DNA from 4 places in the Enterobacter cloacae complex sp. 385G4 genome. Region 4 is predicted to be linked to each of the others. Evidence: predicted binding sites of a transcription regulator. Region 4 holds the regulator's gene; each other region holds the start of a gene.
What was found. The regulator sigma-54, encoded in region 4, starts transcription at its own class of promoters, with help from an activator protein. The targets are predictions, from matches to a motif close to GTTGGCACANNTTTCGCTNT.
Positions count from the first base shown of each region.

Region 1: the regulator sigma-54 is predicted to act here: its motif matches at 3,723-3,742, upstream of hypA (hydrogenase maturation nickel metallochaperone HypA).
Region 2: the regulator sigma-54 is predicted to act here: its motif matches at 3,967-3,986, upstream of glnK (P-II family nitrogen regulator).
Region 3: the regulator sigma-54 is predicted to act here: its motif matches at 3,492-3,511, upstream of norV (anaerobic nitric oxide reductase flavorubredoxin).

Region 1 is NZ_JBXWDD010000007.1:33,827-39,301, reverse strand. It holds gene flhA (formate hydrogenlyase transcriptional activator FlhA) at 1-18, opposite strand, end outside; gene hypE (hydrogenase expression/formation protein HypE) at 82-1,092, opposite strand; gene hypD (hydrogenase formation protein HypD) at 1,089-2,210, opposite strand; gene AC2FAJ_RS17185 (HypC/HybG/HupF family hydrogenase formation chaperone) at 2,214-2,486, opposite strand; gene hypB (hydrogenase nickel incorporation protein HypB) at 2,477-3,340, opposite strand; gene hypA (hydrogenase maturation nickel metallochaperone HypA) at 3,344-3,694, opposite strand; gene hycA (formate hydrogenlyase regulator HycA) at 3,906-4,370, shown strand; gene AC2FAJ_RS17165 (4Fe-4S dicluster domain-containing protein) at 4,444-5,052, shown strand; gene hycC (formate hydrogenlyase subunit 3) at 5,049-5,475, shown strand, end outside.
Region 2 is NZ_JBXWDD010000006.1:154,811-160,285, reverse strand. It holds gene AC2FAJ_RS16600 (YbaY family lipoprotein) at 1-7, opposite strand, end outside; gene tesB (acyl-CoA thioesterase II) at 211-1,071, shown strand; gene AC2FAJ_RS16590 (IS4 family transposase) at 1,224-2,216, shown strand; gene amtB (ammonium transporter AmtB) at 2,256-3,542, opposite strand; gene glnK (P-II family nitrogen regulator) at 3,578-3,916, opposite strand; gene AC2FAJ_RS16575 (SmdB family multidrug efflux ABC transporter permease/ATP-binding protein) at 4,137-5,475, opposite strand, start outside.
Region 3 is NZ_JBXWDD010000007.1:13,268-18,742, forward strand. It holds gene gutM (transcriptional regulator GutM) at 1-64, shown strand, start outside; gene srlR (glucitol operon DNA-binding transcriptional repressor SrlR) at 128-901, shown strand; gene gutQ (arabinose-5-phosphate isomerase GutQ) at 894-1,859, shown strand; gene norR (nitric oxide reductase transcriptional regulator NorR) at 1,856-3,370, opposite strand; gene norV (anaerobic nitric oxide reductase flavorubredoxin) at 3,558-5,000, shown strand; gene norW (NADH:flavorubredoxin reductase NorW) at 4,997-5,475, shown strand, end outside.
Region 4 is NZ_JBXWDD010000004.1:264,766-270,240, forward strand. It holds gene lptA (lipopolysaccharide ABC transporter substrate-binding protein LptA) at 1-390, shown strand, start outside; gene lptB (LPS export ABC transporter ATP-binding protein) at 397-1,122, shown strand; gene rpoN (RNA polymerase factor sigma-54) at 1,170-2,603, shown strand; gene hpf (ribosome hibernation promoting factor) at 2,626-2,913, shown strand; gene ptsN (PTS IIA-like nitrogen regulatory protein PtsN) at 2,996-3,487, shown strand; gene rapZ (RNase adapter RapZ) at 3,533-4,387, shown strand; gene npr (PTS phosphocarrier protein NPr) at 4,384-4,656, shown strand; gene mtgA (monofunctional biosynthetic peptidoglycan transglycosylase) at 4,695-5,420, opposite strand; gene elbB (isoprenoid biosynthesis glyoxalase ElbB) at 5,417-5,475, opposite strand, start outside.

The sequences.
Region 1 (5,475 bases), on a different contig from region 4:
CATCGGTGTATACGGCATTATTGCTTTCCAATAGAAACTGGCAAAAAAGAGACTTCACTGCTGACCGCTTATGGCGCGGTTCTAGCAAATTCGGGGTAACGGCTCAGCGTGCGGCAGATCCAGCGTGCGCTTCGCGCCGTAAAGTCCGGTCATGCGCACCCCTTTGCGCTCAACCACGTCGCCAATGATGGCCGCCTCTTTCCCTAAGGGATGCGCTCTCAGCTGTTCAAGTACGGCTTCCGCCGCCGAACGTTCCACGCCGATCGCCAGCTTGCCCTCGTTGGCAAAGTTTAGCGGGTCAAGCCCTAAAAGCTCACACAGCCCCCGCACGGCAGGCTTAACGGGCAGGTCGCGCTCGCTCAGTTCAATCCCGCACCCGCTGCTTGCGGCGAACTCGTGGACAACGGCATTAACCCCGCCCCGGGTAGCGTCGCGCAGGGCTTTGACGCCCGGGATGTCGCGCAGCGTCTGGATAAGCGGGGTGAGCACCGCGCAGTCGCTGCGAAGCTCGCCGTCCAGCCCTAAGCCTTCGCGCAGGTTCAGGATGGTTGCCCCGTGGCAGCCCAGCGTTCCGGTTACCAGCAGCACGTCGCCCGCGCTAAGGCGTTGCGCGCCCCAGTGAACGTCGGCGGGGATCGCCCCCATTCCGGCGGTGTTGATGAAGAGTTTATCCGCCGCGCCGCGCTGGACCACTTTGGTATCCCCGGTGACGATAGCGATCCCCGCCTCGCGGGCGGTGTGCGCCATGCTGTTGACCACTGCCGCAAGCGTCTCCATCGGTAATCCTTCTTCGAGGATAAATCCGCACGAGAGGTAGCGCGGAATAGCGCCGCTGACGGCCACGTCGTTGGCCGTACCGCAGACGGCGAGCTTGCCAATATCGCCGCCCGGGAAGAATAGCGGGTCAATCACGTAGCTGTCGGTGGAGAACGCCAGCCGGTCGCCGTGTGCCGTGAGGGTTGAGAGCGCGATGCGCGCCTGATCCTCCTGCTCGGCGAGCCAGGGGTTATTAAAGGCCTCCATGAACAGCCGGTTAATCAGCTGCTGCATCGCCTGTCCACCGCTTCCGTGCGCCATTTCCACCGTGTTCATGCTTCACACTCCTGGTTGCGATACTGATACCACGCGGCGCAAGCCCCTTCAGAGGAGACCATCAGCGCGCCAAACGCGGTTTGCGGGTTACAGGTGTTGCCAAATAGCGGGCAGTGATGAGGTTTGCATTTGCCGGTAAGCACCTCGCCGCAGCGGGCCCGGGGATCGTCGCACACCTGCTGTGGCTGAGGGCGGAAGTGCGCTTCGGCATCAAATTCGCGATAGGCAGGCGTCAGGCGCACGCCGGATTCCGCAATCAGCCCCAGCCCGCGCCACTCGCTGTCGCCCTCAACGCTAAACACGTCGGCAATCGCCTGCTGCGCCCGTTCATTTCCCGCATCGGGCACCACGCGGCGGTACTGGTTTTCGACCGCGCTCAGGGACGCTATTTTCTGCTCAACCAGCATGGCTACGCCTTGCAGTAGATCAAGCGGTTCGAAACCAGCCACCACTAACGGACGATTGTACTGATCAGCGATAAAACCGTAGGCGTCTGTGCCAATCACCATGCTGACGTGGCCCGGCGCCAGAAACGCATCGATGCCGTTGTCTGGCTCTTCGAGCAGGCTGCGCAGCGTGGGAATGAGCGTAATATGCTGGCAGAAAAAGAAAAAGTTAGTGACGTTGCGCGCTTTCGCCTGCTGCAGCGTGATGGCCGTAGCGGGCATGGTGGTTTCAAAACCCAGCCCGAAAAAGACGACCTTGCGCTCAGGGTTAGCCTCTGCCAGCGTCAGGGCATCCATCGGCGAGTAAACGATCCGCACGTCCGCGCCGCGCGCCTTCGCCTGCAACAGCGAGCCGTTTTTCCCCGGCACGCGCATCGCGTCGCCAAAGGTGCAGAAAATGACGTCGGGCTGGCCGGCAATTTCGATGCAGCTGTCGATGCGCCCCATCGGCAAAACGCACACCGGGCAGCCGGGGCCGTGAATAAACTCAATGTTCTCCGGCAGCAGCTGGTCGAGGCCAAACTTGAAGATGGCGTGCGTGTGCCCGCCGCACACCTCCATGATCCGCAGCGGCCTTTCGTTCGTGTAGTCCAGCAGCGCCGCGCGCGTTTTCAGATGTCCGATAAGCTGCATCACCTGTTCTGGCGCGCGGTATTCATCAACATAACGCATAGGCTAGCGCTCCTCGCCGTACAGGAGCGCGCCCACGTCCGGCTCCACGTCAAACATGTTTTGCAGCGCGTCCAGCGTGTCGCGGGCTTCCGCTTCGTTAATCACGCTCATCGCAAACCCCACGTGGACCAGCACCCACTGGCCGAGGCGCGACGCGCCCGTCTCATCGGTGCTGCCCACCAGCGTCAGGTCGACGTCGCGCAGGATCCCGCAAACCTCCACTTTGGCCTGATTGCCGTCGAGGGAATGGATTTGTCCCGGTACGCCTATGCACATCGTTCGCTCTCCAGCCAATCCAGCCAGGCGTCCATGCCGTCGCCGCGCGTGGCGGAAACCAGCAGGATGTGAATGTCCGGGTTCACCTCGCGGGCACAGGCAAGGCACTTATCCACGTCGAAGTTCAGGTACGGCAGCAGATCGACTTTGTTCAGCAGCATGAGGGAGACGGCGGCGAACATGTGCGGGTACTTCAGCGGCTTGTCCTCCCCTTCGGTCACGGAGAGCACCGCCACTTTATGCCGTTCGCCGAGGTCGAAGCTTGCCGGGCAGACCAGGTTGCCGACGTTTTCGATAAACAGGATGCCGTTATCCGCCAGCGGCAGGCGAGGGGCGGCGTCGGCAATCATCTGCGCATCCAGGTGGCAGCCCTTGCCGGTGTTAACCTGAATGGCGGGCGTCCCGGTTTCGCGGATGCGCGCCGCGTCGTTAACGGTTTGCTGATCGCCTTCGATCACCGCGCAGGAGATGCGTTGGTTCAGCCGTTTGAGGGTTTCGGTCAGCAGGGTGGTTTTACCGGAGCCGGGGCTAGAGACCAGGTTGAGCACCAGCTGTTGACGCGCGGCAAAGCGGGCGCGGTTGCGGGCGGCAAGCTGGTTATTTTTGTCCAGCACGTCGATCTCCACCTCCAGCATCTGGCGCTGGCTCATGCCCGGCGCGTGGGTGCCCGCTTCGCCGTGGCCGTAATGCAGGTCGCCCGCGTCGGAACGCTGCGGCGCAAAGGTGATGCCGGTCAGGGCCGCCGCAGGACGCGGGGCAGGGGAAAAAGGCGCGGAGCGAAACGCGGAGTGGGGACGGTGTTCATCCCCTTCTATATACAGGTTGCCTTCGGCGCAACCGCAGGTGCTACACATACATTACTCCTTCTCAATTTCGAGGCGTTGGATCTGCATACCGTCATCCGCCACGATGCGAAGACCCGTGCTCTGACACTGCGGGCAGCGTTGAACCTTTGATGAGAGCAGGGTGACGTACTGCTGGCACTGCTCGCACCAGCACTCCGCCTGCTGCTCGTCGATATGCAGCGCGCAGCCTTCCGCCAGCGTGCCGCGGCACACCAGCTCAAAACAAAAGTTCAGGGCGCTGGTCTCGACGCAGGAAAACGCCCCGACCTTCAGCCAGACGCCGGTGACGCGCTTCGCGTGGTTTTGCACTGCCTGCTGTTCGATAAGTTCCAGAGCCCGCTGGCAGAGGGTGATTTCGTGCATGACGCCTCCTCAATGATTTGCGCCAGTAAATGCAATAACGGTGCCAGCTTGATTTGCGTTACGGCGTGACGATGTCAGCGCTGTCGAAATGACACGTCGACACGGCGGCGTTGACAGTGTCTTATTTAATAAAAATCATTCAAATCAACACATTAAAAACTGGCACGGAATCTGCTTAACAGCCGCTATCTCCATTAACCGGATACCTTCTATGACTATTTGGGAAATTAGCGAAAAAGCGGATTACATCGCGCAGCGCCACCAGCAGCTTCAGGATCAGTGGCACCTCTACTGTAACTCTCTGGTTCAGGGGATCACCCTGTCAAAAGCCCGACTGCATCATGCAATGAGCTGTGCGGCGCAGGGGGATATGCGCTTTGTCCTGTTCGGTCATTTCACGGTCTTTGTGACCCTGGCAGACAGCTTTAACAGCCACACCATCGAGTACTACGTTGAGAATAAAGAGGGTGAAAAACAACGTATTGCGCAGGCGCAGCTGATGGCCGACGGCATGGTTGACGGCTACGTCAGCAACCGCGATCGCCAGCAGGTGCTTGAGCACTATCTGGAGAAAATCGCGCCGGTTTACAACGGTCTCTACGCCGCGGTTGAGCACGACTTGCCGGTCGACCTCAAACAGCTCGTCGTGGGAAAGGCCCCCGCAAATCTTGCCTGATAACCGAATGTCGAAAAGTGTCGATGAGACAGTTTTTCGTCGTCAAAAATGACCATCACCAGAGGATTGCCCGGTGAACCGTTTTGTAATTGCTGACTCGACGGTCTGTATTGGCTGTCGGACCTGTGAGGCGGCGTGTTCGGAAACGCACCGCCTGCACGGGCTGCAGTCCATGCCGCGCCTGCGCGTCATGCGTAATGAGAAAGAGTCTGCCCCGCAGCTCTGCCACCACTGTGAAGATGCCCCGTGCGCGGGCGTGTGTCCCGTCAATGCCATCACCCGCGTCGATGGCGCGGTCCAGCTGAACGAAAGCCTGTGCGTGAGCTGCAAGCTGTGCGGCATCGCCTGCCCGTTCGGTGCCATTGAATTCTCCGGCAGCCGCCCGCTGCATATCCCGGCGAACGCCAATACCCCGAAAGCGCCGCCTGCGCCACCGGCTCCGGCACGCGTGAGCACGCTGCTGGACTGGGTGCCCGGCATCCGCGCTATTGCGGTGAAGTGCGATCTGTGCAGCTTTGACGAACAGGGTCCGGCCTGCGTGCGGACCTGCCCGACCAAAGCGCTGATCCTGGTTAACATCCGCGATATCGCCCGTACCAGCAGGCGCAAGCGCGAGCTGACCATTAATACCGACGTCGGCGATCTTTCGCTTCTGCAGGCGCTTAACGAGGGGGCGAAGTGAACGCGATATTTATGATTAACAGCGCCGTGGCGTACTTTGCCGCTGCCGCCGCGCTGGCGCTGGTGTTCTCTTTCCATAAAACCCTGAGCGGCTGGATAGCCGGTATCGGCGGGGCGGTCGGCAGCCTGATGACGCTGGCGGCGGGCGGTGTCGTCCTGCTCGGCGGACAATCCGTGGAAACACTCATGCCGCTGATTCGCCACACCGTGGCGATTACGCCGCTGAACGCCATCTGGCTGGTGACCTTTGGCCTGTGCGGGCTGTTTATCAGCCTGTTCAATATTGACTGGCACCGCCATCAGCAGACCAAAGCCAACGGCCTGCTGGTCAATCTGCTGATGGCCGCCGCGGTCTGCACGGTTATCGCCAGCAACCTCGGCGCGCTGGTGGTGATGGCAGAGATCATGGCGCTGTGTGGCGTGT
Region 2 (5,475 bases), on a different contig from region 4:
GTTTCATTGAAGTCTCCTTATCATCAATGCACCAGCGGGATCGATCCCATCCGATGTCGTTTCAATCACATAACGTTTTTAAGTGTGGCACAGATCACCGATTAATGCCTAAAAACGTGCCGACATTCAGATTATTCTACCCATCGGACCACTTTCATTTCTGCGTTATACTCTGCCTATCTTTCGCTACGGCGTTTATTGAGGATAATTATGAGTCAGGCACTGAACAATCTGCTGACATTACTGAATCTGGAAAAAATTGAGGAAGGACTCTATCGCGGGCAGAGCGAAGACCTCGGCTTACGTCAGGTTTTCGGCGGCCAGGTCGTTGGACAAGCGCTGTACGCTGCAAAGGAGACCGTCCCTGCAGACCGTCTGGTACACTCATTCCACAGCTATTTCTTACGCCCTGGCGACAGCGCAAAACCGATCGTGTATGACGTTGAAGTCCTGAGAGACGGTAACAGCTTCAGCGCACGCCGCGTGGCGGCCGTTCAGAACGGTAAGCCTATCTTTTATATGACCGCCTCTTTCCAGGCACCGGAACCGGGGTATGAACATCAGAAAGTGATGCCGCCAGCACCGTCGCCGGACGAACTCAAATCAGAGACCGATATCGCCCGCGCGCTGGCGCATCTGCTTCCGCCGCAGGTCAAAGAGAAGTTTCTCTGCGATAAACCGCTGGAGATCCGCCCGGTTGAGTTCCACAACCCCATGAAAGGCCACACCGCCGAGCCGAAACGTCAGGTCTGGATCCGCGCCAATGGCACCGTGCCGGAAGATTTCCGCGTGCATCAGTATCTGCTGGGCTACGCGTCTGACTTTAACTTTCTGCCGGTTGCGCTACAGCCGCACGGCGTTGGTTTCCTTGAAAAAGGGATGCAGGTCGCAACCATCGATCACTCCATGTGGTTCCACCGTCCGTTCAATATGAATGAGTGGCTACTTTACAGCGTGGAGAGTACGTCAGCGTCGAGCGCTCGCGGTTTTGTGCGTGGAGAGTTTTACACCCAGGACGGCGTGCTGGTCGCTTCTACGGTGCAGGAAGGGGTAATGCGTAATCGCGGGTGATGGTGTGCGGCCTGATGCCCTCACCCTGACCCTCTCCCATGGGAGAGGGAATAAACATTAAAAACGGCAACCGAAGTTGTAATGCCGATCAGTTAAGGATCGGTTGACCGATCCAGTGGCTGTGTAAGAATCCGGAAATGTTTACCTTTTTTATGCACATTGGACAGGCTCTTGAGCTGGTATCACGTTACGATTCTCTGCGTAACCCTCTGACTTCTCTGGGCGACTATCTTGACCCGGAACTGATTTCCCGCTGCCTTGAAGAATCCGGCACCGTCACGTTACGCAAACGGCGCCTTCCTCTGGAAATGATGGTCTGGTGCATTATCGGTATGGCCCTTGAGCGTAAGGAGCCGCTTCATCAGATAGTTAACCGGCTGGATATCATGTTACCCGGCAACCGTGCGTTCGTTGCCCCCAGTGCCGTGATCCAGGCCCGTCAGCGGCTGGGAAGCGAAGCCGTCCGCCGCGTGTTCACGCAAACAGCGCAGCTCTGGCATAACGCCACACCGCATCCGCACTGGTGCGGCCTGACACTGCTGGCCATCGATGGCGTGTTCTGGCGCACACCGGATACGCCGGAAAACGATAGCGCCTTTCCCCGCCAGACGCATGGCGGAAACCCGGCACTCTACCCGCAGGTAAAAATGGTCTGCCAGATGGAACTGACCAGCCATCTGCTGACGTCGATGACGGACGCCATGCGCTATCCCGGAGGAGAAATGGCAGACCTGTACAGCCATCGCTGGGAAATAGAGCTGGGGTACAGGGAGATAAAACAAACGATGCAACTGAGCAGGCTGACGCTGAGGAGTAAAAAGCCGGAGCTTGTGGAGCAGGAGTTATGGGGCGTGTTACTGGCGTATAATCTGGTGCGATATCAGATGATTAAAATGGCGGGCCATCTGAAAGGATACTGGCCGAATCAGCTGAGCTTCTCAGAATCATGCGGCATGGTCATGAGAATGCTGATGACGCTGCAGGGCGCTTCACCAGGGCGTATCCCGGAGCTGATGCGTGATCTTGAAAGCATGGCGCAACGGGTAAAGTTGCCGACAAGAAGGGAAAGGGCCTTCCCGAGGGTGGTAAAGGAAAGGCCCTGGAGATACTCCACAGCCCCGAAAAAAAGCCAGTCAGTTGCTTAACTGACTGGCATTACAACCGAAGTTGCCGTTTTGCTTTTATTAGGCGTTATACGCATTCTCGCCGTGGCTGTTGACGTCCAGACCTTCGCGCTCCTGCTCTTCCGGTACGCGCAGCCCAACGGTCATATCCGCCAGCTTATAGCCAATGAAGGCGACAACAGCAGACCACACCACGGTGATAGCGATACTTTCCAGCTGCACCAGCACCTGATGAACCATGGTGACACCTTCTGCGTAGCCCACGCCACCCAGTGATTTCGCGGCGAAGATGCCGGTCATGATACAGCCGACGATGCCGCACACGCCGTGGACGCCGAACACATCGCAAGGGTCATCCACGCGCAGCACGCGTTTCAGTGCGGTGACGCCCCACAGACCTGCCAGACCCGCGACCAGTCCCACCAGCAGCGCACCACCGACACCCACATAGCCACACGCCGGGGTGATACCGACCAGACCGGCAATCGCCCCTGAACAGGCACCCAGCAGGGAAGGTTTACCGCGTACCGCCCACTCGCCGAATACCCAGGAGAGAATTGCACCCGCCGTCGCCACAACGGTGTTCACGAAGGCCAGCGCGGCGATTTCGTTTGCGGCACTTGCGGAGCCGGCGTTGAAGCCGAACCAGCCAAAGTAGAGGATAGCCGTACCGGTAAACACCATCGGCAGGTTATGCGGTTTGAACGCCTCTTTACCGAAGCCCACGCGTTTGCCAATCAGGTATGCGCCCACCAGACCCGCTACCGCGGCGTTGATATGTACAACGGTACCGCCCGCAAAGTCTAGCGCGCCGTGCGTTGCCAGCAGACCACCGCCCCAGACCATGTGCGCAATCGGCACATAGGAGAGGGTCAGCCAGACCACCACGAAGATCAGAACGGCAGAGAAACGGATGCGCTCCGCCAGCGCGCCCACAATCAGCCCGACGGTAATGCAGGCGAACGAGCCCTGGAACGCGACGTGGATGTACTGGTAGAAGCTGCCCATCAGCGCGGTCAGTTCAATATTTTTCAGCATTACCCAGTCGAAGTTACCAAAGAAGGCGTTGCCGGTACCGAAGGCCAGCGAGTAACCGTAAACCACCCACAGCACGCAGACCAGCGCGAACGTCACGGCAACCTGCGTCAGCATGGAGAGAACGTTTTTGCCGCGGATCAGGCCGCCGTAGAACAGCGCAATGCCCGGGATAGACATGAACAGCACCAGCGCGGTGCTGATCATCATAAAGGCGTTATCGGCTTTGTCTGCCACGGCAGGAGCAGCCAGCGCCAGGCCCGGCAGCAGTGCCAGCGAACCCAGACCCGTTTTAAGTGTTGCTATCTTCATTTTCTCGATCCCTATCACTGTGTGCCAGGCGTTATTTACAGTGCCGCTTCGTCAGATTCGCCGGTACGAATGCGAATGACGCGCTGCAGTTCGGCAACGAAAATTTTGCCGTCGCCAATTTTGCCGGTGTAGGCCGCTTTGCTAATCACATCAATCACTTCATCAAGCTGATCGTCAGCAATCGCGACATCAATTTTTACTTTTGGCAGAAAGTTAACGCTGTATTCCGCCCCGCGATAAAGCTCGGCATGACCCTTCTGACGACCAAAGCCTTTCACTTCGGTGACAGTCAGTCCCTGAATACCCATTGAGGACAATGCTTCACGCACGTCTTCCAGTTTGAATGGTTTGATTACCACCGTAACCAGCTTCATAGATCCCCTCCAGTCAGAATTCGGTAATGGCCGCAGCTCACGCAGAAGGTATTGCAAGGGGTGTGCCAGAAATGAAATGGAGGGAGAAAAGCGGTGCGACGAGCGTTATGCCGTCTTCCTTAATGAACCGGCGAAAAAAAACGCACCATGTCGGTGCACGGTGCGTTTCAGTATTGCACCAACAGGAATGACTGTTAGCGCGTTGCTTTGTTTTGGTGCATCAGGCGCTGAGCGACTCTTCCTCGCGCACGCTGGCCGCGAGCTCTTCGCCCGCCAGCTGAAGCTGATACATCTGCCAGTAGCGCCCTTTGGCTTCCAGCAGTTCACGGTGCGTCCCGCGCTCCACGGCTTGTCCACGATGCAGCACCAGAATGGTATCGGCATCGACAATGGTGGAAAGGCGATGGGCAATCACCACCAGCGTCGTATGGTCGCGTACCGCGGCCAGCGCCTGCTGGATGGCCTGCTCGGTGCCGGAGTCAATGCTGGCCGTCGCTTCATCCAGAATCAGCACCTGCGGGGTTTCAATCAGCACCCGCGCCAGCGCGAGAAGCTGCTTTTGCCCAACGGAGAGGTTGTTTCCCTGCTCGCCCAGCCGGGTATTAATCCCGTCGCTAAACCCGCGCGCAAGGTCTGCCAGCTGCACTTTTTCCAGCACCTCCCATACCTGCTCCTGAGAGTAGTCTCGCCCCAGGGTCACGTTGGCGTAGAAGGTATCGGCCAGGACGACCGGATCCTGCTGCACCATCGCGACGCCTTTACGCAACACGTTGTGGCTGAGAGACGCGAGCGGGCGTCCGTCGAGGCGGATTTCGCCTTGCGTGACCGGGTAGTAGCCCATCAACAGGCTGGCGAGCGTGCTCTTGCCGCTTCCCGTATGTCCCACCAGCGCCACGAAACCGCGCGACGGGACATCCAGCGTAATGTCCTGCAACACCAGCCGGTCTTCGCGATAGGCAAACGAGACGTTATCAAAGGCAATGGCGCCGCTTTGCAGAGGTCGCTCGTCATGACCGTAGGCCTGGCGCGGCCTGTCCATCAGCTCAAACACGCGCTCGCCGGCGACGACCGCCTGCTGCAGCATCGATTGCTGGGTCGTGAGCTCGATCAGCGGCTCGTTAAGGCGCCCCAGATAGCTAATAAAAGCGTACAGCACGCCCACTTCAATCGTACCGCTTGAGCTCAGGCCAAAGAGCATCAGTAAACCGCAAAGCACCAGCGCAGAGAAAAGGCTGAGCAGCGGACGCAGCAGGAAGCCGTCAAGGCGCAGCGTCTGCATACGCGCCATATAGTGCGATCGGCTGGCTTCGCCCATCCGCTCGCCAAAGCGCGCCTGCTGGCGGAACTGCTGGATGACGCTCATGCCGTTAATCACTTCGTTGAAGCCATCGTTAATGTCGGCCAGATAGGCGCGCACCCGACGCACGATTGGCGTGCTGTAGCGCTGGTAGATGATCATCACGATCAGCACCGCCGGGAAGATGGTAATCGCCACCAGCGCCATGCGCCAGTCGAGGCTGAACATCGCCACCAGCATCGCGCCGATCAGCGCCGCACTG
Region 3 (5,475 bases), on a different contig from region 4:
CTTTCCCCATGATCCACTCTGTCAGAATGCACTATCATTAGCGCTCAATCTGAAACATGGATAATTTCGTTGTGAAAGTTATAGACTTGCGAAATTATCATTTCGCAACCTAAGGAACGAAGCGCCTATGAAACCACGTCAGCGGCAGGCGGCCATTCTCGAGCATCTGCAAAAGCAGGGAAAATGCTCGGTAGAGGATCTGGCCCACTACTTTGACACCACCGGCACGACAATACGCAAGGACCTGGTATTGCTCGAAAACTCTGGCGCCGTTATTCGCACCTACGGCGGCGTGGTGCTCAACAAGGACGAAGCGGACCCGCCAATCGATCACAAAACGCTGATCAATACCCACCAGAAAGCGCTGATTGCCGAAGCCGCCGTGAAATTTATCCAGGACGGCGATTCCATCATCCTCGACGCAGGCAGTACCGTCCTGCAGATGATCCCCCTGCTCAGCCGCTTTAACAACATCACGGTGATGACCAACAGCCTGCACATCGTCAACGCGCTGTCGGAGTTCGACAGCGAGCAGACCATCCTGATGCCCGGCGGCACCTTCCGCAAAAAATCGGCGTCCTTTCACGGCCAGCTGGCGGAGAACGCTTTCGACCACTTCAGCTTCGATAAACTGTTTATGGGCACCGACGGCATCGACCTGAACGCAGGCGTCACGACGTTTAACGAGGTGTTCAGCGTCAGTAAAGCGATGTGTAACGCCGCGCGGGAGGTGATTTTAATGGCCGACTCGTCGAAGTTTGGCCGCAAAAGCCCCAATATTGTCTGTAGCCTCGAAAGCGTTGATAAGCTGATTACCGACGCGGGTATCGATCCGGCGTTCAAAAAAGCGCTGGAAGAAAAAGGCATCGACGTGATCGTAACCGGAGAAAGAGATGAGTGATTTTCTGTTAGAAACGGGCCGCCAGACGCTGATGCTGGAGCTGCAGGAAGCCAGCCGCCTGCCGGAACGTCTGGGCGAGGATTTTGTCCGCGCCGCCAACACCATTATCCACTGCGAAGGCAAAGTGATTGTGGCGGGCATCGGTAAATCTGGCCATATCGGCAAGAAGATTGCCGCGACGCTCGCCAGCACCGGTACCCCGGCGTTCTTCGTGCATCCGGCAGAGGCGCTGCATGGCGATCTCGGGATGATCGAAAGCCGCGACGTGATGCTGTTTATCTCCTACTCCGGTTCGGCCAAAGAGCTGGATCTGATTATTCCGCGCCTGCAGGAAAAATCTGTCGCCCTGCTGGCGATGACCGGGAAACCCCGCTCGCCGCTGGCGCTGGCCGCCAAAGCGACGCTGGATATTTCCGTTGAGCGTGAAGCCTGCCCGATGCACCTCGCCCCGACCTCCAGCACCGTTAACACCCTGATGATGGGCGACGCGCTGGCGATGGCGGTAATGCAGGCGCGCGGATTCAATGAGGAAGATTTTGCCCGTTCGCATCCGGCAGGTGCGCTCGGCGCGCGACTGCTCAACAAGGTTCACCATCTGATGCGCACCGACGATGCCATTCCGCAGGTCAAACTCGATACCAGCGTGATGGACGCGATGCTGGAGCTGAGCCGCACCGGTCTGGGGCTGGTGGCGGTATGCGATGACGGCGGAAACGTGAAGGGCGTCTTCACCGACGGCGACCTGCGCCGCTGGCTGGTGGGCGGCGGCAGGCTGGAAACAAACGTGTCTGACGCCATGACCAAAGGCGGGCTGACGCTCAACGCCGACAGCCGCGCCATTGAAGCCAAAGAGGTGCTGATGAAGCGCAAAATCACCGCCGCACCGGTGGTGGACGAGCACGGCAGGCTGTGCGGCGCTATCAACCTGCAGGACTTCTACCAGGCCGGGATTATTTAACCCTTCAGCCCAAGACGCTTCGCCAGCCGGTGCAGGTTGGCGACGTCCATCTCCAGCGCCCGCGCGCACGCCGCCCAGCTGCGGTTATTCTGCTCCAGCGCGCGGGTAATCATCTGACGCTGAAACTCTTCCGTCGCTTCGCGCAGGTTTTCGATTGCGCTCTCAGGCACAGCAGGCTTCACGGTCGGGGCATTTTCCTCATGCAGCGCAAAATGGCGCGCATGAATCACCACTTCATCCCCCGAGCGCGTCGCCCTCGCCAGCACCACCGCGCGGTGAATCGCATGCTCCAGCTCGCGCACGTTGCCCGGCCAGCCGTAGCTGAGCAGATGCGCTCTCGCCCCCGGGCTAAGCACCACGCGGGACAGCCCCATTTTGAGACGGCACTGTTCGCAGAAATAACCCGCCAGCAGCACCGCGTCGTCTCCGCGCTCGCGCAGCGGCGGCACGGACAGCGGGAACACGCTCAGGCGATGGAACAGGTCGGCGCGGAACTGCCCGGCCAGCACCGCTTCGCGCAGATCCCGGTTGGTCGCAGCAAGGACCCGCACGTCCACCCGCAGGCTGCGGTCATCCCCCACGCGCTGGATGTCGCCGTACTGCAATACGCGCAGCAGCTTGGCCTGAAGTGAAAGGGAAAGCTCGCCAATCTCATCAAGAAACAGCGTGCCGTTATCGGCCATTTCAAACTTGCCGCTGCGGTTGCTGATGGCCCCGGTAAACGCCCCTTTGACGTGACCGAACAGCTCGCTCTCCGCCACGCTTTCCGGCAGCGCGGCGCAGTTGAGGTACACCAGCGGATTGACCGCGCGCGGCGACGCTTCGTGAATCGACTTCGCCACCAGCTCCTTACCGGTACCAGTCTCTCCGAAGATCAGCACGTTCAGATCGGACGCGGCGACAATCTCAATCTCTTTTTTGAGCTGCTCCATGCCCGGTGAAAGGCCGATCATCTCGGTGTGCGCCACCGGCTCAAACGCCGTCGGGCTACCGGGAAGAATATTCTGGCTCTCCAGTTGCTCTATCAGCAGCGCATTATTCAGCGCCCCGGCGGCCAGCGCGGCAATCAGCCGTAGCTCTTCGTCGCTGAAGGTGTCGAACTGATCCGGCGACATGCCGTCGAGGGTTAATGCGCCAATCAGATTCTGCCCGGCGAACAGCGGCAGGCCAATACAGGCGTGCACCTTCAGGCTCTCCTGCCCCGGAATCAGGCCGTCGTACGGATCGGGCAGATCGCTGTCTGCCGGGAAACGCACCACGTCGCCCGCGCGGGCGATGGTTTCCAGACGCGGGTGGCCCTCCAGCGTAAAGCGCCGCCCGAGTACGTCCTTCGCCAGGCCGTCGATAGCCAGCGGAATAAACTGCCGCCCTTCGTAACGCAGCAGCGCCGACGCATCGCAATCCAGCACGTGGCGCAGCGTGGAGATCAGGCGCTGAAAGCGGTCCTGATGGCCGATACCGGTCTGCAACTCAATGGCGATCTTCGCCAGCACGTCTACGGAAAAGCTCATTTTGACCTCGCTGTCATTTTGACAATGCATAATGTCATATTGACTCTTTTTAGGATAGTCATAATGACTACTCATCATGGGGCATTAAATCGCAACTTATTGAATATTAATAATTTAAAAAGTTGGCACGCAACTTGATATAAGCAAACCATCTTATTTGAAAACGCTGTATTAAGTTGAGGTTGCTATGTCTATTCTGGTTAAAAATAACATTCATTGGGTGGGTCAACGTGACTGGGAAGTGCGCGATTTCCACGGGACGGAATACAAAACGCTGCGCGGCAGCAGCTACAACAGCTATCTCATCCGCGAAGGTAAAAACGTCCTGATCGATACCGTCGATCACAAATTCAGCCGTGAGTTCGTGCAGAACCTGCGCGGTGAAATCGACCTGAATGACATCGACTACATCATCATCAACCATGCGGAAGAGGACCACGCCGGGGCGCTGACCGAACTGATGTCCCACATTCCGGATACCCCAATCTACTGCACCACCAACGCCATTGATTCAATTAACGGCCACCACCATCATCCGGAGTGGAACTTCCACACCGTAAAAACCGGCGACACGCTGGATATCGGCAACGGCAAGCAGCTGATCTTCGTCGAAACCCCGATGCTGCACTGGCCGGACAGCATGATGACCTACATGACCGGCGACGCGGTGCTGTTCAGCAACGACGCCTTCGGCCAGCACTACTGCGACGAACGCCTGTTCAATGACGAAGTGGATCAGACCGAGCTGTTCGAACAGTGTCAGCGCTACTACGCCAATATCCTCACTCCGTTCAGCCGCCTGGTGACGCCTAAAATTACCGAAATCCTCGGCTTCAACCTGCCGGTGGAGATGATTGCCACCTCCCACGGCGTGGTGTGGCGTGAAAACCCCACCCAGATCGTCGAGCTGTACCTGAAGTGGGCCGCGGATTACCAGGAAGATCGCATCACTATCTTCTACGACACCATGTCCAACAACACCCGCATGATGGCGGACGCGATTGCCCAGGGGATCAATGAAGTTGACCCGAACGTAGCGGTGAAAATCTTCAACGTGGCGCGCAGCGATAAGAACGAGGTATTGACCAATGTCTTCCGCTCCAAGGGCGTGCTGGTGGGAACCTCCACCATGAATAACGTGATGATGCCGAAGATTGCCGGCCTGGTGGAAGAGATGACCGGCCTGCGCTTTCGTAACAAACGCGCCAGCGCCTTTGGTTCACACGGCTGGAGCGGCGGCGCGGTAGACCGTCTTTCCACCCGTTTACAGGATGCGGGTTTTGAGATGTCCATGAGCCTGAAGGCGAAATGGCGTCCTGATATCGACGCGCTGGAAATCTGCCGCCAGCATGGCCGCGACATCGCCCGTCAGTGGGCGCTCGCCCCGCTTCCTGAAGTCACCGCAAAACCTGCGGAACAGCCACAAACCTGTTCTACGGCAGCCAGCGCCGATCTCGGTCCGCGCATGCAGTGCAGCGTCTGCCAGTGGATCTACGATCCTGAGCTGGGCGAACCGCTGCAGGATGTTGCCCCGGGCACGCCGTGGAGCGAGGTGCCGGACAACTTCCTCTGCCCGGAATGCTCCCTCGGCAAAGACGTCTTTGATGAACTGGCAACGGAGGCAAAATGAGCAACAGCATCGTTATCATCGGCTCGGGCTTTGCTGCCCGCCAGCTGGTGAAAAATATCCGCAAACAGGATGCAAACGTGCCGTTGACGCTGATCGCCGCCGACAGCATGGACGAGTACAACAAGCCTGATTTAAGCCACGTCATTAGCCAGAATCAGCGCGCCGATGACCTCACCCGCCAGACGGCGGGGGAGTTCGCGGAGCAGTTCAACCTGCGTCTGTTTCCGTACACCTGGGTCACCGATATCGACGCCGACGCCCACGTGGTAAAAGCGAAAGAGAAAACCTGGCAGTACGACAGGCTGGTGCTGGCGACCGGGGCATCTGCGTTTGTGCCGCCGGTTGAGGGCCGCGAGCTGATGATTACCCTCAACAGTCAGCAGGAGTATCAGGCCAGCGAAACCCGGCTACGCGATGCCGCCAGAGTGATGATCGTCGGCGGCGGGCTGATCGGCACCGAGCTGGCGATGGACTT
Region 4 (5,475 bases):
GGTAACGTCGTCATGACTCAGGGGACCATCAAAATTAACGCCGATAAAGTGGTCGTTACCCGTCCGGGCGGCGAGCAGGGCAAAGAGATCATTGATGGTTACGGCAACCCGGCCACCTTCTACCAGATGCAGGACAACGGCAAGCCGGTGAAGGGCCACGCCTCGCATATGCACTATGAGCTGGCGAAGGACCTGGTCATCCTGACCGGAAACGCGTATCTGGAACAGCTGGACAGCAATATTACCGGTGACCAGATTACCTATCTGGTGAAAGAGCAAAAAATGCAGGCCTCCAGCGAGAAAGGCAAACGCGTAACCACCGTGCTGGTTCCGTCGCAGCTGCAGGACAAAGGCAAGGGCCAGGCCCCGGCACAGAAGAAGAGTAACTAATTCGCTATGGCAACATTAACTGCAAAAAATCTCGCGAAGGCCTATAAGGGCCGCCGTGTCGTAGAAGATGTCAGTCTGACCGTCAACTCCGGCGAAATTGTGGGCCTGCTTGGCCCGAACGGTGCGGGTAAAACCACCACCTTCTACATGGTGGTGGGTATTGTGCCGCGCGATGCCGGCAACATTATTATTGACGATGAAGATATCAGCCTGCTGCCGCTGCACGCGCGCGCGCGCCGTGGCATCGGCTATCTGCCGCAGGAAGCCTCTATTTTCCGTCGTCTGAGCGTCTTTGATAACCTGATGGCGGTCCTGCAAATTCGCGACGACCTGACCAACGAACAGCGTCAGGATCGCGCCAACGAGCTGATGGAAGAGTTTCATATCGAACACCTGCGCGACAGCCTGGGCCAGGCCTTGTCCGGGGGGGAACGCCGTCGTGTTGAGATTGCGCGCGCGTTGGCCGCCAATCCGAAGTTTATCCTTCTGGATGAACCGTTTGCGGGCGTTGACCCGATCTCCGTTATCGACATTAAACGCATTATCGAGCATCTGCGTGACAGCGGACTTGGCGTGCTGATCACCGACCACAACGTTCGTGAAACGCTGGCGGTATGTGAACGCGCGTATATCGTGAGCCAGGGCAATCTGATCGCTCACGGTACGCCGCAGCAGATCCTCGAAGACGATCATGTTAAGCGCGTCTATCTTGGGGAAGACTTCAGACTCTGATAGGGTAGAGGTAACGTAACGCCGAACCGGAGAAAAATGCTCTGAACATGAAGCAAGGTTTGCAATTAAGGCTCAGCCAACAGCTGGCGATGACGCCGCAGTTACAGCAGGCAATTCGTCTGTTGCAACTGTCCACCTTAGAACTCCAGCAGGAGCTCCAGCAGGCGCTGGACAGCAATCCCCTGCTGGAGCAAGCCGATCTTCATGACGAGGTAGATACCCAGCAGTCACAGGACACAGAAGCGCTCGACACCGCGGATGCACTCGAACAAAAAGAGATGCCGGATGAGCTTCCGCTGGATGCCAGCTGGGATGAAATCTATACCGCCGGGACCCCTTCCGGCACGCGTGCAGACTACCAGGACGACGAGCTACCGGTCTACCAGGGCGAAACCACCCAGTCGCTGCAGGATTACCTGATGTGGCAGGTAGAGCTTACCCCCTTCTCCGATACCGACCGCGCTATTGCCACGTCGATTGTCGACGCCGTTGATGACACCGGTTATTTGACCGTCACGCTGGACGACATTCTGGAAAGCATGGGCGATGAAGAGATTGAGATTGAGGAGATTGAAGCGGTACTGAAACGCATTCAGCGCTTCGATCCGGTCGGGGTGGCCGCGAAGGACCTGCGCGACTGTCTGCTGATCCAGCTTTCTCAGTTCAGCAAAGAGACGCCGTGGCTCGACGAGGCTCGCTTAATCATCAGCGATCATCTGGATCTTCTGGCTAACCACGATTTCCGCACCCTGATGCGCGTGACGCGCCTGAAGGAAGAGGTGCTGAAAGAGGCGGTAAATCTGATCCAGTCCCTCGATCCGCGTCCCGGTCAGTCGATCCAGACCAGCGAACCCGAGTACGTTATCCCGGACGTGCTGGTCAGAAAACACAATGACCGCTGGGTCGTTGAACTGAACTCTGACAGCATCCCTCGCCTGCAAATCAACCAGCAGTACGCCTCCATGTGTACCAGCGCGCGCAACGACTCCGACAATCAATATATTCGCAGCAATCTTCAGGAAGCGCGATGGTTGATCAAGAGCCTGGAGAGCCGGAATGATACCCTGCTTCGCGTGAGCCGCTGCATCGTCGAACAGCAGCAGGCCTTCTTTGAGCAGGGCGAAGAGTATATGAAGCCGATGGTGCTGGCGGATATCGCCCAGGCCGTCGAGATGCATGAATCCACTATTTCCCGCGTTACTACGCAGAAGTATCTGCACAGTCCGCGCGGTATTTTTGAGCTTAAGTATTTCTTCTCCAGCCACGTGAACACCGAGGGTGGCGGCGAAGCCTCCTCAACGGCGATTCGCGCCCTGGTGAAGAAGTTGATCGCCGCGGAGAATCCCGCGAAGCCACTAAGTGACAGTAAGTTGACCACCATGCTGTCCGATCAGGGTATTATGGTGGCACGTCGTACTGTTGCGAAGTATCGAGAGTCTTTATCCATTCCGCCGTCTAACCAGCGTAAACAACTGGTCTGACACAACCGATAAGGAAGACACTATGCAGCTCAATATCACAGGACATAACGTCGAGATTACTGAGGCTTTACGTGACTTCGTGAACGCTAAGTTCGCGAAACTCGAGCAGTATTTCGAAAGGATCAATCAGGTCTACGTTGTGTTAAAAGTGGAGAAAGTGACTCATATCTCGGATGCAACCCTGCATGTTAACGGGGGTGAACTCCATGCCAGTGCGGAAGGGCAAGACATGTACGCGGCTATCGACGGCTTGATTGACAAGCTTGCGCGACAGCTCAATAAACATAAAGATAAACTGAAACAACACTAATTGTCCGGGCAGTTAACGGGTGCAGGACGGCCTGTTGTGAAACACAACGGGCCATTTGTACAGTTAGCGCTTAGGTGAAATTATGATGAACAACGATTCCGCTCTTCAACTGAGCAATGTCCTTAACCAGGAATGTACCCGCAGTGCCGTTCACTGCCAGAGCAAAAAACGTGCGCTGGAGATCATCAGTGAATTGGCTGCAAAACAGCTGGGCCTGCCGCCGCAGGTGGTGTTCGAAGCCATTCTGACCCGTGAAAAGATGGGCAGTACCGGTATCGGCAACGGCATCGCGATCCCACACGGCAAGCTGGAAGAGGACACCCTGCGTGCCGTCGGTGTGTTTGTGCAACTGGAAACCCCAATCGCTTTTGACGCCATTGATAACCAGCCCGTCGATCTCCTCTTCGCGCTGTTGGTGCCTGCCGACCAGACCAAGACCCACCTGCATACGCTTTCGCTGGTTGCTAAACGTCTGGCGGATAAAACCATCTGCCGTCGACTGCGCTCGGCCCAAAGTGATGAAGAGCTTTATCAAATTATCACTGAAGCAGAAGGCAATCAGGATGACGCATAACCAGGTGATGGCCTTCACATCTGTTGTCCTGAGGAGAAACGGAACATGGTGCTGATGATTGTCAGCGGTCGTTCAGGGTCGGGGAAATCCGTTGCCCTGCGCGCGCTGGAAGACATGGGTTTTTACTGCGTCGATAACCTGCCGGTCGTGTTATTGCCCGATCTGGCACGCACGTTAGCGGAGAGACAAACCTCCGCCGCCGTCAGTATCGACGTTCGTAACATGCCGGAATCGCCAGAGATCTTCGAACAGGCAATGAGTAACCTGCCTGACGCGTTCTCGCCTCAGCTGCTGTTCCTTGATGCCGACCGCAATACCCTGATCCGCCGCTACAGCGACACCCGTCGTCTGCACCCGCTTTCCAGCAAGAATCTTTCGCTGGAGAGCGCCATCGACGAAGAGAGCGATCTGCTTGAGCCGCTGCGCTCTCGTGCCGATCTGATTGTCGACACCTCAGAGATGTCCGTTCACGAGCTGGCGGAAATGCTGCGAACCCGGCTGCTGGGCAAACGCGAGCGCGAGCTGACGATGGTGTTCGAATCTTTCGGCTTTAAGCACGGTATTCCGATTGATGCGGACTATGTTTTCGACGTGCGCTTCCTGCCGAACCCGCACTGGGATCCCAAACTGCGTCCAATGACCGGTCTGGATAAGCCCGTGGCGGCGTTCCTCGACCGACACACAGAAGTTCACAATTTTATCTACCAGACGCGAAGCTACCTTGAGCTATGGTTACCTATGCTGGAGACAAACAATCGTAGCTACCTGACGGTGGCGATTGGCTGTACTGGCGGTAAACATCGTTCGGTCTACATCGCCGAACAGCTGGCCGACTATTTCCGCTCGCGCGGTAAGAACGTTCAGTCCCGTCATCGCACGCTGGAAAAACGTAAAACATGACCGTAAAACAAACCGTTGAGATCACCAATAAGCTGGGCATGCATGCACGCCCGGCGATGAAGCTGTTTGAGCTGATGCAGGGTTTCGATGCAGAAGTGCTGCTGCGTAATGACGAAGGCACCGAAGCGGAAGCCAACAGCGTGATTGCGCTGCTGATGCTGGACTCCGCCAAAGGGCGTCAGATTGAGGTTGAAGCCACCGGTCCTCAGGAAGAGGAAGCTCTGGCGGCGGTAGTTGCGCTGTTTAACGCCGGGTTCGACGAAGATTAGGCCTGCTATTCTGGCGGGTGGCGCTGCGCTTACCCGCCCTACATTAACGCATTTCTCTCCATAAACCCTTCCCCACCCAGCTGGCGCATCTGGCGCATGATCCACGCCTGACGGCTTCGCACGTACCCTGACGGGGCGCTGGCCTTGAAGCGGACAGGATTAGGCAGAACAGCCGCGAGCAGCGCCGCCTCCGACATGCTCAGCCTGCTGGCAGGTTTATTAAAATAGCGTTGTGATGCAGCTTCGACACCAAATACCCCGTCGCCGAACTCGGCGATATTAAGGTAAACGGTCAGAATACGCTTTTTGCTCCAGACCGTTTCCATTCCCAGGGTCAGACCCGCTTCCAGCCCTTTTCGCACCCAGCTTCGCCCATCCCACAGGAACAGGTTTTTAGCCGTCTGCTGCGACAGCGTTGACGCACCGCGCACGCGGTTTTCGTGACGTTCGTTATGGGCCAGCGCCTTTTCAATCGCAGCCACATCGAACCCCCAGTGCTCCGGGAATTTTTGATCTTCCGCCGCGATAACCGCCAGCCCCATGAACGGAGAAATTTCATCCATGCTCACCCAGTCAGAATGGGCAACATAGCCGAAATCACCGGAGAACCACGCGCTAAGCTGGCGCTCAACCATGACCGCTGAAAACGGTACCGGCAAAATGCTGAACACGGCCAGCCCGCCTCCCCAGAACACCGCCAGGACGAGTACGATGCGGAAAAGAAGGCGTTTCACCCATGCGCCTGCGGAAAACTGACGTCTCATTCCGTCAGCACCAGCACCCGGGCGACCAGCTTTTCAATGCCCACGGCGGCTTCCG